2 regions of the Micromonospora noduli genome follow, and region 1 is predicted to be linked to the other one. Evidence: riboswitches for the same ligand, from Rfam matches in the RefSeq annotation. Region 1 holds a riboswitch; the other holds the start of a gene.
The links. Region 1 has a riboswitch for cobalamin ahead of MED15_RS03015 (acyl-CoA thioesterase). Riboswitches for the same ligand answer to the same signal wherever they lie in the genome.

Region 2: it holds a riboswitch for cobalamin, as region 1 does, so the genes downstream of both, MED15_RS33050 (CbtB domain-containing protein) here and MED15_RS03015 (acyl-CoA thioesterase) in region 1, are expected to answer to the same signal.

What each region holds. Positions count from the first base shown of each region.
Region 1 is NZ_PYAC01000001.1:704,592-711,762, reverse strand. Features, by position in the region: gene MED15_RS03025 (copper chaperone PCu(A)C) at 1-416, opposite strand, end outside; gene MED15_RS03020 (copper resistance protein CopC) at 482-2,560, opposite strand; cobalamin riboswitch at 2,693-2,906, shown strand; gene MED15_RS03015 (acyl-CoA thioesterase) at 3,104-3,550, shown strand; gene MED15_RS03010 (zinc-dependent alcohol dehydrogenase family protein) at 3,659-4,651, shown strand; gene MED15_RS03005 (hypothetical protein) at 4,748-5,365, opposite strand; gene MED15_RS03000 (hypothetical protein) at 5,600-5,806, opposite strand; partial or broken gene MED15_RS02995 (DUF6924 domain-containing protein) at 6,068-6,415, opposite strand; gene MED15_RS02990 (HD domain-containing protein) at 6,446-7,024, opposite strand; gene MED15_RS02985 (helix-turn-helix domain-containing protein) at 7,021-7,171, opposite strand, start outside.
Region 2 is NZ_PYAC01000043.1:317,148-324,318, forward strand. Features, by position in the region: gene MED15_RS33035 (ABC transporter substrate-binding protein) at 1-808, opposite strand, end outside; gene MED15_RS33040 (ABC transporter permease) at 849-1,856, opposite strand; gene MED15_RS33045 (amidohydrolase family protein) at 2,177-3,055, opposite strand; cobalamin riboswitch at 3,329-3,472, shown strand; gene MED15_RS33050 (CbtB domain-containing protein) at 3,508-3,711, shown strand; gene MED15_RS33055 (CbtA family protein) at 3,702-4,472, shown strand; gene MED15_RS33060 (histidine phosphatase family protein) at 4,469-5,065, shown strand; gene MED15_RS33065 (MFS transporter) at 5,145-6,647, opposite strand; gene MED15_RS33070 (TetR family transcriptional regulator) at 6,828-7,171, shown strand, end outside.

The DNA.
Region 1 (7,171 bases):
AGGTTCATCAGCATGAGGTGGTCGCCGCCGGGCTCCAGGGCGTGCGTGCTCCTGGCCTTGATCACGATGCCGCCCTGCTTCTGCCGCATGACCATCTTGCCGTCCTTCACGGCCATCTCGTGCAGCTCCATCGGCGACAGCGAGGTCGTCGCACTCGTCACCGTGACGTCGGTGTCGCCGTCGTTGACCAGAGTCCCGAAGGCCGCCGTCATGCCCTTGTCGGCCGCCTTCACCCACGGGTCACGAATGCCGAGCACACCAGCGTCCGGGTTGGCCGAGGCCGACGCGGACGGGCCCGCCTGCGCTGTCGACGGCGAGTCCGACGAGCCGCAACCGGCGACGCCCACCGTCAGGATCGCGGCGACGAGGATGGCGGCCGACCGGCGGCGTGAAGCGTTCGGGCTGGTGGTGCGCATGTGTTCTTCCTCCGATGGTTGCTGCTGGGAGGTTGGTCGGCCGCAGCTCGGAGAAAGTTCCGGACTCAGGGAACGTTGATCGTGAACTCCCCGGTGTGCACAGTGCCGGCGACCTGGAAGTCGAAGAAGGCCCGGTACCGGCCTGAACTCGGCGCGGTCAGCCAGAACTTGACAGTCCCGTCGACCAACTCCTGCTCGGGGTGGACGTGCACGTAGCCGAGGTCACCCTCACGCACCACGACCAGGTGCCCGTACGCGCCCAGGTATCGCTCCAACTGCGCCGGGACGGTCGGGTCGGCGCTGACCTGGAAGTGGATCGGCGCCGTCACCCCCACCGTCGGGGTGCCGGTCATCGACACCGCGTACGGACCGGCCGTCGCCTGCGCCTGCGCCGGCGGCAGCGCGGTCGGGCTGTGCGCGCCGGGCACTGTGTGATCAACGCCCAGCACGAGAGGCTGCTGGGTGCCGTCGGCCGCGGTGACGGAGAAGTCGGCGAAGACGCGGTAGCCGCCGGGTCGGGCCAGCGTCAGGGGCACGCTCCAGGTGCCGTCGGACGCCATCGTCGGGTGCAGGTGCTGGTAGCCGGTCAGGTCGCGGCCCACCACGATCAGGTGCAACGGCTTGTCGTGCACGACCGCGAAGCGGGTCGCCGCCTGCCGGTCGGTCCCGACGATCCGGAACCGGTAGTCCGCGCGTACACCGGGCGGTTGGGACCGCTCCATTGGTTGCAGGGTGTACCCACCGGCGCTGACCGTCGTGCCGGTCGCCAGCGTCGCGCCCGTCGCGTCGTCACCCCGATGCGTGTGCGGCCCCGTACCGGCCGGGTGTTGGTGCCCGTCGGTCGCCGAGCCCACCTGGCCCGAGGCGGGCGGCCCACCGGCTGACGGTCGTGCGTTACCGGCCGCCGGACTCTCGTCGGCGGTGCCGATACGGGCCAACCCGAACCCGGCCAACAGAGCGATCACCAGACCGCCGACGAACAGCGCCAGGTGGGTGTTGCTCAACCGGGACCCAGGCGTCGCGGCGGCCAGGTCCGTGTCGGGCCGTGGTCCGGGGTCGACCGTCGGCTCGCCCTCCGTGCTGGCGAGGGCCTTGGTCACCTGATCGGTAGGCGTCGGATCGACCGCAACGCCCGTGCGGGCCGTGACGACCGTGTTGCCCTTGCGCGCCGCCGGCACTGTGGCGGGCCGCCGCTTGTCACTCGCGGTACGCGCGACGACGCCGGTCGCCGCGCCGACCTTGCCCCCGCCGACTTTGCCAGCGCCGGCCTTGCCCCCGACGGTCTTGTCCCCAGCAGCCTTGCCGCCGACGGTCTTGCCAGTGCCGGCCCTGTTCGTGGTACGGGCGCCACCGCCGCGTCGACCGGAGGTCGCCGCCGAGGTACGGCCCCGGCCGGTGGGTGTGCCGCCGGATCGGCGACGCCAGACGACGAACCCGGCCACCGCCCCGACCGCCGCGACCGCCGCCGCCCAGCCGGCCCAGGCCAGTGCCCCGGGACCGCTCTCCTCGGTCGACCCGGTCGACGGGGCCACCGCGGCCGGCGGGGTCGACGGATCGTCCGCGGTGGTCGGCACCGCCGAGGCCTGCCCGGACGTGTTGTGCTGCTCGGTGGCGGACACCAGCGCCGGGTCCGGCTGGGTCGACGGCGGGCTCCATCCCTTCGGCGCTGCTGTCACCCGCCCGTCGTAGCGGAAGGTCAGGGTGCCCCGCACGGTGTCGCCGTCCGAGGCGACCGACAGGTAGCTCACCGAGTACTGGCCCTTGGCGGGCAGGTGGGCGACGGACACCACAGCGGGGAACCCCGTCGTGTACTCCCGTGGCTCGAACTGCCCGTTGACCAGGAAGTACTCCCGCACCGGCTTCTCCAGCGGCTTCGGCTCCCCCTGCGACCAGCCGTTGTCGACACGGGTGCCGCCCGGGGCGGTGATCGTGAAGAACGCGTTGGCGGCGGCCTTCTCGGTGAAGTAAAGCCGCACCTCCGTCAACGGCTCGCGCACTGTGGCGCCGCTCGCCGGTGTGGACGCGGCGAGGGTCCCGTGCGCTGCGGCGGGTTGGGCGGACGCGAGGAGGGCGACCGCCGAGGCGAGGAGGAACGCGAGGAGGCCCGAGACCACCCGGCCGCAAGTCTGGGGGAGACGACGCATCTGGATATCCTCACCCTCGCGAGACTTTTTTCAAGAGGCGACGATCTTCTTCCTCAGACGACTAAAAGTTGACGATGAGGCCATCCGCCGCTGCGGCAGGACGCCCCGGGTGGACAGATCCCCTGGCCAGCTATGCTCGCCGACGGCGCTGGTTCGCCCCGTCGTGACCGGCTGGGCGTCGTAAGAGGGAACCCGGTGGAAATCCGGGGCTGCCCCGCAGCGGTGAGTGGGAACGACCGCCGTCATCAGCACTGGGCCAGTGGCCTGGGAAGCGACGGCCAGTAGGGGACCGGCGCGACCGGTCAGGCCCGCGAGTCCGAAGACCTGCCGGCGCCGCGTACACAACCGTGTGCGCTGCCGTCGGCCTCGCGGGTGGGCTGAGCGGGTGACGGGCCGTGCGTGTGGCACACGGCCAGGTCCTCGCCAGCGTGTGTCCGCGACCCGGCGGTGTGGTTTCCCGAGGGACGGACTACCGCTGTGCACGACACCACCACGATCGCCGGTCGAGCGCCGTCGGCGTCGCACCTGACCCTTTCGCAGATCATGGACCAGCACCACACCAACCTGATGGGTACGGTGCACGGCGGCCGGATCCTCAACCTCATCGACTCCGTCGCCGGTGTGGTCGCCGCCCGGCACTCCGACGGGCCGGCTGTGACCGCCGCCATCGACGAGACGGCGTTTCTCCGCGCGGTGCGGGTCGGTGACGTCGTGCACGTCGACGCCCGGATCACCTGGGCCGGCCGCAGCTCGATGGAGGTGGCGGTCAAGGTGACCGCCGACCGGTGGGACCGGGCGGTGCCGCCCACCGACGTGGCAACCGCCCACCTGGTCATGGTCGCCATCGACGACGACGGTCAGCCTCGGACGGTGCCGCCGCTGCTGCCGGAGACCGATGGGGACCGACGCCGGTACCGGGAGGCGGAGATCCGCCGGAAGCACCGACTGGCGCTGCGGCGCGCGCTGCTCGACGGTGCCGAAGACGACTGACCCGGGCGTGGTCCGCCCGTGGCGGCGCTGGCGCGGTCCGAGGAACCCGCCCCGCCGCCCATCCGGTCGGATAGCGTCCATGTGAAGCCTCGATCACGGAGAGTGTGGATGGTTATGCGCGCTGCGGTGCTGCGGGAGTTCGACGTTCCGCTGACGGTCGAGGAGATCGATCAACCCACCCCCGAGCGCGGGCAGGTGCTGGTGCGGATCGTCGCCAGCGGCGTCAACCCGCTCGACACGAAGATCCAGGCAGGTAAGGCCGCGCACGCGCGCGTCCACCTGCCTGCGGTGCTCGGCCTGGACCTCGCCGGTGTCGTCGCGGCGGTCGGCGCGGAGGTGACCGGCTTCGAGCCGGGAGACGAGGTGTACGGGCTGTGCGGGGGCGTGGGCGACCTACAGGGTTCGCTGGCCGAGTACGCCGCAGTGGACGCCCGGTTGCTGGCCCGCAAGCCGAACGCACTCTCGATGCGGGAGGCCGCCGCGTTGCCCCTGGCGGCGGTCACCTCCTGGGAAGGGCTGGTCGACCGGGCTGGCGTCCGCGCCGGGCAGAAGGTGCTGGTGCACGGCGGTGCCGGCGGGGTCGGTTACGTGGGCGTCCAACTCGCCCAGGCGCTCGGCGCCGAGGCGTACGCCACCGGCGGGCCGGCGAGCATGCGGGTGATCGAGAGTCTGGGCGCCGTGCCGATCGACTACACCACGAGCAAGGTCGAGGAGTACGTCGAGAGGCACACCGGCGGCGAGGGCTTCGACATCATCGTGGACAACGTCGGCGGCGCGACGCTCGACGCCTCGTTCGCGGCGGTGCGCACCTACCATGGGCACGTCGTCAGCGCGCTGGGCTGGGGCTCACACTCGCTCGCCCCGCTGTCGTTCCGCGGCGCGACCTACTCCGGCGTGTTCACCCTGCTGCCGATGTTGACCGGGCGCGGCCGCGAACACCATGGCCTCATCCTGCGCGAGATCGCGACGCTGGCCGACGCCGGCGCGCTGCGCCCCCGACTGGACGAGCGCAGGTTCACGCTCGACACGGTCATGGACGCCCACGACCTGGTTGCCGGCGGCACCGCCGAGGGCAAGGTCGTCGTGGACGTCGCCGGTTGAGCCGAGCCGTTCGTTCACGCCGAAGAGGTCGCTGGTTCGGTACCAGCAGTATTGGGATGGCAGGTTGACCGCTGTGTCGTAAGCGGTGATGCGCGCTTACAGCTCTGGGGGGCCGAAAGGCTGCCCCTCCTTCGCTACGAGCTCCAGACCGGCGAGGTTCGCAATCTTCTTCATGCGCTCAAAGACTTCGTACCTGGCGCTCTGTATTTCGTCGTCTGTTCGTCCGACTCGCCACCTGAACACCTGCGCCCGCAGCAGGAGCGCGAGCTGCAACACGTGGTGGTCTAATGCCGCCAACAGCTCCGGTGAGTCCTCCTGGGCATCGACCTCCTGGCGGAAGACCACCGCGTACTGAGAAGCCTGCTCCACCTCAATCAACAGCGCCGCGAACCGCCGGGGTAGATCAGGAAGGTGGGGTGCCACCTCCCGCATTAACTCGCTGAGGCTCTGACCCACCTCTTCGCTACTGCCGTAGATCACAGCCGACTCATAGTCGACGGCCGCTCGTGTCAGCACGTCGCCCGCGTCTCGCGCCCGCTTGCCCGTTTCCCGCTTGTCTTGCGTCCGCACCCGGTACCACTCGATGAACATGTTGCCGAAGACCCCGCCGAGTAGCCCGGATGCCAACGCAATCAACGGCGAAACCCACCAGGGACCAACTCCGGCGCTGTTGTCCGCAGCGAGCAAAGGGATGACGACGGCCTCTTCTGACAAGAGAGTTCCTTCCGGCGCGGTCCGCACGCCAGGCCGTCGAAGGACGGCGAGTAGTGACTATCGACGCCTAGCCTTGACGAGATTCGCCCAGGTCACTGGCTGCAAGGTGCCGCTCGGCCTGGACCGGCAAGGAGCCTTACCTGTAGTTGTTGAACTGCATAGCTGAGCCGTACCCGACCGCGACGTGAGTCCGTCCATGGGCCCGCCGGATGCAGTCGATGATGCTCCTTTCTCTCAGCGCTTTCGGCCGGGGCTGTTCCGGTTACCGCGGCCTGCCAGGCCGTACGCGGCGGCCCCGATCAGCAGCCCGACGATGGCTCCCATCAGGCCGGTGCCCAGCGCCGAGTCTCCTGCCTCGTACCCATCGCTGCCCAACCAGCCCCAGAGCGCCCCACCGAGTGCTCCCAGGACCAGGCCGACCAGCGGGAGGCTTTTCCTCATACCCACCATAATGATGTCCCCGCCAGCGGAGGGCTAGCGTCGCCCGCCGAGAAACGTGCGTGCGATTGGCGTGCCCGATCCGTGCCCGACACAGCGGTGAACACGGGGCCACATCGATACCCAGCCGGTCCTGCAATCGACGCCCTATAGCTGTGTCTCGCGTGACGTGACTACCCACCGTACGAATCAAGGCGATTCCGAAGCTGACAGTGTGGTTCGATCTCCGTCACGGGCTTAGCAAGTAGGCCCCAGACCAGGACGTCAGTCCCCGTCGAAGCCCCGGTACGTGTCCGACCTATCGATGGCGTTGGCGAACTCGGCAAAGTCCATGTTCGCGATGGTGAGGTTGGCCGAGACGTCCGCGTACCAGCGGGGCGGCACCCGGAAGGTGCGGCCGGGCTCTTCCGCCAGGTCGAGTGCGAGAAGCGGGCGTTCGACGTCCGCCATCGTGGTCGCGTCGGCAAGGAAGAGGTACGTCAGCCTATCTTCGTGGCTTGCCGCGTTGCCGGCGTCGACCAGCTCATGGAGGCTCACGCCCATGTACTTCGGGTCGCTGACGAAGGTTGCGCTGCCCTCGCCCTCCCAGGCGCGCAAGGCCGCCTTTACGGCTTCCCAGGCAGTGCGCCATGTGTTGGGCGCTTACTTCCGGGGCGGGGGAGTGAGCCAGGCCAGGGGTTGTCCGCTGAGGGCGGCGTCGGCGAGGCGGTGGGCGCTGGCGGTCTTGAGCGCGGTTCGTGAGCTGTCGATCCAGCGCTGCACGTTGTCGATGCCTTGGTGGCGGTACTCGACGGCTTGGATGAGGCATTCCAGCTTGTCGGCGTCACGAGCAACGACAGCTTCGAGTGTTTCGCCAGCTTCGTATTCGGCGACTGCGGCGGTGATGACGTCGGCGACGGCTGGGGGACAGGCGGCGACCTGGTCGGCGGTGACGGCGGTATTGGGCACGGCGGTGAGATAGCGCTTGGCGATGTGCGGGATGTCGGTGATTCGGGTTTCCTGGGTGTCGTGCAGGACGCAGAGCATCGACACTCGGGCTGGGTCGGCGCCCTCCATGGCGGCGAGCATCATTCCGATGAGCGCCGTTCGGAAGGAGTGCTCGGCGATTGACTCGGGTTGCTTGACGCCGGCGAACCACCAGCCGGTCCGGGCGGCGCGTTTGAGGACGCCGGCTTCGAAGATGAAGTTCATCGCTCCGGCGGCGTCGTGGTCGTCGGTCATCTGCCCGTCCCTGTGCCGGTGAGTCCGTCCGCCCGCAGGCTGTAGACGATAGAGGTTAGTTCCTGCCGCGACTGCGCGGAGATCCGGTCACTGTCCAGGAGCGGGACACTGCGATCGAGAAGCGCCCGAGTCGCGGCGGGGTTGTCG
Region 2 (7,171 bases), on a different contig from region 1:
TGATGACCACCTTGCCGGACTTGCCGGCGGCCTGGATGGCCTGGGCGGCACCGAGCACGCTCGGCTCGTTGGCCGCGAAGACGCCGGCGAGCTTGGGGTTGGCGGTGAGGATGTTCTCGGTGACCCGTCGGGCCTCGTTGACGTCACTGCGGCTCGGCTGCTGGCCGACCAGCTTCAGGTTGGGGTACTGGGCGAGACCGGCCTTGAAGCCGTCGACCCGCTCGGTGTTGGTCTGCGATCCGGGCTGGAACTCGACGAGCGCCACCTCGTGGTTGCCGGGGCCGAGTTCGGTGGCGAGCAGCTTCGCCGCCTCGGTCGCCGACGCGCGGTTGTCGGTGGCGAAGAGGGGCACGTTCGACGGCTGCGGGCTGGTGCCGGAGTCGATCATGGCGACCGGGATGTTGGCGCTGAGTGCCTTGTCGGTCGCCGGTGCCAGCGCGCTGGAGTCGGTCGCCGCGTAGACGATGCCGTCGACCTTCTTGGTGACGAAGTTCTGGATCAGGTTGACCTGGCCCTCGACGTCGGTCTCGGTGGTCACCCCGTCCCACTGGACGGTGACGTCCCCGGCGCGCTGCGCGGCGCACTCGGCGCCCGCCTTGACCGTGTTCCAGTAGTCGGCCCCGACCGCCTTGGGTACGACGGCGAGCTTCAACGGGCCGCTCGCGTCCTTGGTCGCGCCGTCGCCGCCGTCACGGACCTCGACCCCGCCGCAGGCGCTGAGCAGGGCGGTCGCCGCGGCTGCGGCCAGGATCGCCTGCGTGCGCAGGAGTCGTCCTCGCGTCCGCCGGCTGGTGGTGGTGTGTGCCATGGTGTGTGTCCTTCCTCGTTCGGACTCTCGGAATGGCATGTCAACCCCGTGATTCCAGCCGCCGGCGGCGGTACTGGTCGAAGTAGACGGCGGCCCAGATGATCACGCCGACGATCACCTGCTGGTAGTGGATGCTGATGTCGAGCAGGACGGCGCCGTTGCGGACCAGGGCGATGAGGAACGCGCCGATGATGGTCCCGACGATCCGGCCCTGCCCGCCGAACAGGCTGGCCCCGCCGATGACGGCGGCGGCGATGACGTCGAGTTCCAGCGAGATCCCGTAGTTGGGCTGGCCGGAGTTGACCCGGGACGCGGCGATCATGCCGCCCAGCCCGACCAGCACGCCGGCCAGCACGTACACCCCGGTCAGGTGCCGCCCGACCCGGATGCCGGAGCGGCGGGCCGCCTCCAGATTGGAGCCCATCGCGTAGGTGTACTGACCGAAGCGGGTCTGGGAGAGCAGGAAGGCGACCCCGACGGCGACCAGGACGGTGATCACCACGGCGAACGGAATGCCGAGGATCTGCCCGTTGCCGAGCAGTTGGAAGGACCGGGGAAGGCCGTAGACGCCGACCGCTCCGGTGATGATGAAGACCAGGCCCCGACCCACGGACATCGTCCCCAGCGTCGCGATGAACGGCGGAATCCGGGCAACCGTCACCAGCAGGCCGTTCAACAGCCCGGCCAGTGCGCCGACGCCGATCGCGACCGCCGTCGCCGCCCAGAGCGAGAAGCCGAGGTCGCGCACGACCATCGCGCCCAACACGCCGGCGAGCGCGGCGACGGACCCCACGGACAGGTCGATGCCCTTTGTGATGATGACCATCGTCTGGGCCGTGGCGATGATGGCGATCACCGCCGTCTGGGCGCCGATGTTGAAGAGGTTGTCCGCTGTGAGGAAGTAGGGACTCGCGAAGGTCAAGGCGATGAACAGGACGACCAGCGCGGTCGCGGCGGTGAACTCGGAGACGGCGTGGGAGATCCGTTCCCGGAACCAGTCGCTGAGTTCGCCGCGCTGCGTGCCGGCGGTTGCCTCGGCGCTACTCATCGTCGGACCTGACCTCCCCAAGCGCGGCGCCGGCGTCCGACGGGGACCCGCCGACGAGCCGAACGCCTGTGAGCGACCGACCCCGCTCGGACGGTGGTGCGGCTAGATGGCCACACATCCCTTGGAGATAGGTCGGATGTTTCCCACGATCAGGCGTTACCATGCCACGCATTCACGTATGTTGCCAAGGTCTTGCGAGCATGTTTTGCCATCGTTACTTGCACCGCCGAAGGCATACGTCCGACCACATCGACATCGCTGCCGCCGTCAGCGTGTTATCGATAACATGCTATGTCCCCAGTTGGGAAGGCGCTGCCGTCTCAGAACGGGGCCAGCCGGTAGACCCGGCTGGCGGTCTGACGCCAGATCGCGGTCCGCTCGTCGTCGGACAGCGGGTCCAGCAGGTCATTGAGGACTGTGACCCAGCGGGTGTACGAGGTGGCGAGCAGGCACACCGGCCAGTCCGAGCCGAACATCAGCCGATCCGGGCCGAACACGTCCAGGGCGTGCTCGACTGCGGGCCGCAGGTCGGCAGCCGTCCAGGGCTGGCCGTCCACCTCGGTCACCAGGCCGGAGAGCTTCGCCGTCGTGTTGGGCTCGGCCGCGAGGGCCAGCAGGTCGCGCTGCCAGTCACCGAGATCGGCGCGCCCGAGCGGGGGCTTGCCGAGGTGGTCCAGGACGAACCGCACCTGGGGCAGGTCGCGGACGAGCCGGGCGGCCGCCGGCAGCTGATGATGGCGCACCAGGAGGTCGAAGGCGAGGCCGGCGGCACCGACCGCGGCGATGCCGTGCCGCACGTCGGGGCGGTCGAGATAGGTCGGGTCGGGTTCGGACTGGACCAGGTGGCGGATCCCGACCAGCCGTTCGCCGCCGCGGGCCCTGCGTAGCCGGGCGAGGCGACGGTCGACATCGGCGGCGGTGAGGTCGACCCAGCCGACGACCCCGGCGATGAGGGGGTCGTCGGCCGCGATGCCGAGCAGCTCGGGCGTCTCCGACCGAACGGCGACGGACTGGACGACCACGGTCTGGGTGACCCCGGCGGCCCGGGTTGCCGGGGCGAGCTCGACCGGCGTGAAGTCGTCGTCGATCGCGGCCATGGTGTGCGGGTCGATCCAGGGCTGTGGGTGCCGCGCCCGGACCCAGAGGTGATGATGCGCGTCGACAATGCCCTGTCGTCGCGCAACCTCGCCGGTCGTCACCGGCCCCGTCCTGGTGTGTTCGTCCACTCTGCACCCCGCCCCGCCGCTGATCGAAACCCTCCGGGTCGACCCGGAGCCACAGAGCCGATCTGGCAGGTTGACCATGTTAGCGGTAACAGAGTGTTCACGAGTCGCGGAACGCGCGCTACGACCGGCTTGCGGCAGTGTCGCCTTTTGGTCTGACGAATCCGCCGGCACCCTGCGGCTCGGTCGGCTCGTTGACCGAGCGATGGGTGCCGCGTTCGGTGCCCGGGGTCCGGGTTGACCGCCCGAGGCGGCACCGCTACCGTCGACCCACTATCTGCGGCGACGCGAGGGAAGCCGGTGTGAATCCGGCGCGGTCGCGCCACTGTGAGCGGTCCCCAACCACAACTGGGGCCGCGAGCCAGGACGCTCGGTCGTCCGCAGCCTTGCGATGGGGACGCGTCATCCCTGGGGAGGTTCGTGTATTCATGTCTAGCTCCGCTTCCAGCCAGCCGGTGGTGCACCCCGCTGGCAGTGCGCGTCTGATGTGGACGGCTCTGGCGACCGTTGCCGTGCTCACCCTGCTGGCGTACCTCGTCGCCTTCGACCAGGGGGCGGTGTCGCGCAGCGGGATGTACCTGCACGAGCTGATGCACGACGGCCGGCACCTGCTGGGCGTCCCGTGCCACTGAACACCACCGCCGCTCCCCCGTTCCTCGCCGTCCTCGTCCGCGGGCTGCTGGCCGGCCTGATCGCCGGCCTGCTGGCCGGGGCGTTCGCGTACGTCGCTGGCGAACCGCACGTCGAGGCAGCCATCGCCATCGAGGAGGCGGCGACGCACGCCGAGCCCGCCGCCGGTGCGCACGATCACGAGGACGCCCTGGTCGGCCGGTCGGGTCAGCGCGGCGGTCTGTTCCTGGCCACCAGCCTGTTCGGGGCCGCGATGGGTGGCCTGCTGGCCACGGCGTACGTCCTGCTGTCCCGGCGGCGTCGCGGCGACGACGACGGGCGGTCGGGTCTGCTGCTGGCCGGCGGGGCGCTGCTCGGCGCGGTGATCGTGCCGTTCGTCAAGTACCCGGCGAACCCGCCGGCGGTCGGCGACCCGGCCACCATCAACCAACGGACCGTCACCTACCTGTTGATGGTGGTGCTCGGGCTGGTGGCCGTGTGGGCCGGCTCGCTGGGCTACCGGTCGGTCGGTGCCCAGGCGCCGACGTGGCTGCGCGCCGCCGGGGCCACGGGCGGGTTCCTGCTGGTCACGGCAGTGTCGTACGTGGTGATGCCGTCCTTCCAGGAGGTTCCGGCGGACTTCCCGGCGACCCTGCTGTGGAGTTTCCGACTGGCCTCGCTCGGCACCCAGGTCGTGCTCTGGACCGGCATCGGCCTGCTGTTCGCGGCCCTGATGCACCACGAGCGGCGTCGCCGGGCCGGCACCGCACTGCCGAGCACGTGACCGGCACCAGCCTTCGGCTGGTCGCCCACGGTCACACCGCCGCTCTGCGCCGGGCCCGCTTCGGCGGCGCCGACGACGGCCTGGACGAGGGTGGCCTGCGTGCCGCACTCGCCCAGGCCCAGGCGGGCGCAGACCGGCGCGGGCCCCTCGGCGTCAACGCCACCTGCCTGTCCAGCCCCGCGGTGGCCGCCCGACAGACCGCCGACGCCTTCGGCCTGCTGCCGACGATCGAGACCGCGTTGGCCGACTGTGACTACGGGGACTGGTCCGGACGGTCGCTGGAGGAGATCGCTGAATCGCAGCCGCAGGCGCTGCACGACTGGCTGTCCGCACCGGGGTCCGCGCCGCACGGCGGTGAGTCCGTCACGGCCGTGCGGGATCGGGTCGGCAGCTGGCTGGACGAGCAGCAGGAAGCCGGTGGACGCGTCATCGCGGTCACCCACCCACTGGTGATCCGGATCGCGGTGGTGCACGCCCTCGGTCTTCCGATGGCGACGTACCGGCAGGTGGACGTGGAGGCCCTGGCCGTCGTCCGGCTCACCAGCCAGGGCGCGCGCTGGCAGCTCCGACTGGGCGCGCCGCGAGCAGGTTGAGGTCGAACCGAACGGCGCAGGCCGTGGCCACCAGGAGTGGACACGGCCTGCGCTCGTTCGGCGACTGTCAGCCGCCTGCTCAGTGATGCCGGTGGGGCAGGTGCAGCTCGACCGGCTCGGGCGGAAGGTCGTCGACACCGGCGGCGACGGCCTGTTCGTGACGGCGACGCGCCGAGGGCAGGGCCAGTGCCGCGAAGACGGCCAGGACCGCGACGCCCGCGCACACCCAGAAGCCGGCGGTGAACGCCGCGTCGGTGGGCAGCCCCTGCGGGGTGCTGTTCGACGTGATGACGGCCGCCACGACCGCCGCGCCGATGCTGCTGCCGATGGTGCGGGCGATGGTGTTGACGCCGCTCGCCTCGCCGGTCTGCCCCGCCGGGACGCTCTCGATGATGGCGTTGGACATCGCCGCGAACGCCAGGCCGATGCCGGCGCCGGTGAGCACCCCGGAGAGCAGCACCTGCCAGGTCGCGCCGTGCGCGAGAGCCGGCAGCGCGAATGCGACGACGACCGCGACAGTGCCGAGGAACATCGGAACCTTGGGACCGAAGCGACGGTCCAGCAGGCCCGCGAGGGGACCGAAGACCACCATCATCAGGACGGTGGGCAGCAGGAACAGGCCCGCCTGGGACACCGTCTTGCCGAACCCGTACCCGGTGGCGGCGGGAAGTTGCAGCAGGGTCGGCACCAGCACGAACGTCCCGAACATCGCGAAGCCGAGGATCAGGGCGACGAGGTCGGTGGCCCAGACACCGCGAATCCGCATCAGGCGCATGTCGATGAGCGGCTCGCGTACGCGTAGCTCGACCCGGACGAACACCACCATCGCGACCGCGCCGAGCAGGAACAGGCCGATGGTCTTCGGCTCGGTCCAGCCCCAGCCCTGCCCCTTGCTCACGGCCAGCAGCAGCGAGACCAGCGAGACCGACAGGATGGCCGCGCCGAGCATGTCGAGCCGCCCGGGCGTGCGGACCCGCGACTCGGGCATTCCGAAGATGGCTCCGAGCAGCGCGACGACGACGAGGACCAGCGGCAGCCAGAACAGCCAGTGCCACGACAGGTGCTCCACGATCGGGCCCGCGGCCACGATGCCGACACCGGCGCCGACCCCGAAGATCGCCGACAGCAGGCCGACGGTGACGCCGACCTTCTCCCGGGGCAGTTGGTCGCGGACGATGCCGATCGACAACGGCAGGATCGCTCCGGCGGCTCCCTGGAGCGCCCGCGCGACGATCAGCACTGTCAGGTTGGGGGCCAGGGCGGCGAGCAGGGTGCCCGCGGCCAGGGCCGCGAGGACGCCGATGAGGACCCGACGCTTGCCGATCATGTCACCGAGACGTCCGAGAATGGGCGTCAGCACCGAGGCGGCCAACAGGTACGCCGTGAGCACCCAGCTGATGTCTCCGGTCGAGACGCCCAGGTCCCTTCCGATGGTCGACAGCGCGGGCGCCACCAGCGACTGGAGCACCGCGAACGCCAGGCCGCCCAGCGACAGGTACAGCACCAGAAGGGTGCTGTTGGCGCGCGGGGCGGCGCCGGGCGCGGAGCCGAGGCGGGTCGGCTCCTCGATGGTGTGGGTCATGGAATCCCCGAACTAGATGTAAACGTTTGCTGACTTAGCCAGTATGCGCAGCCTGGGACCCATGTCAACAGTCGTTTACGTCACCCTCGGACCGCGCCGGACGTTGCGGTCGACGGAAAGTCAACATATGTTTACTTACTAGGCACCGACGCCGAGCCAGAGCGACAGAGAGGACGCGTCGTGACAGCAGAACCGCCTGTCCCCGCGACCAGCAACACCGCCGGCGAACCGGCCCAGCGTCGCCGTCGGGACGCGGCCGAGACCCGGCAGTTGCTGCTCGACGCCGCTCGCCAACGCTTCGCCCGGGACGGCTACGCGGCCACCACTGTCCGGGACATCGCCGACGACGCGGGCGTCAACGTGGCGCTCATCAGCCGCTACTTCACGTCCAAGGAAGGCCTGTTCGAGGCGTGCCTGCGGGCGGCCGGCGACGAGCTGCGCCGAACCACCGGCCAGACGCCGGCCGACCGGGTGCCCGAGGCCATCGCCCGGCACATCGCCGACCTCGGCGCGGCAGGCCTGTC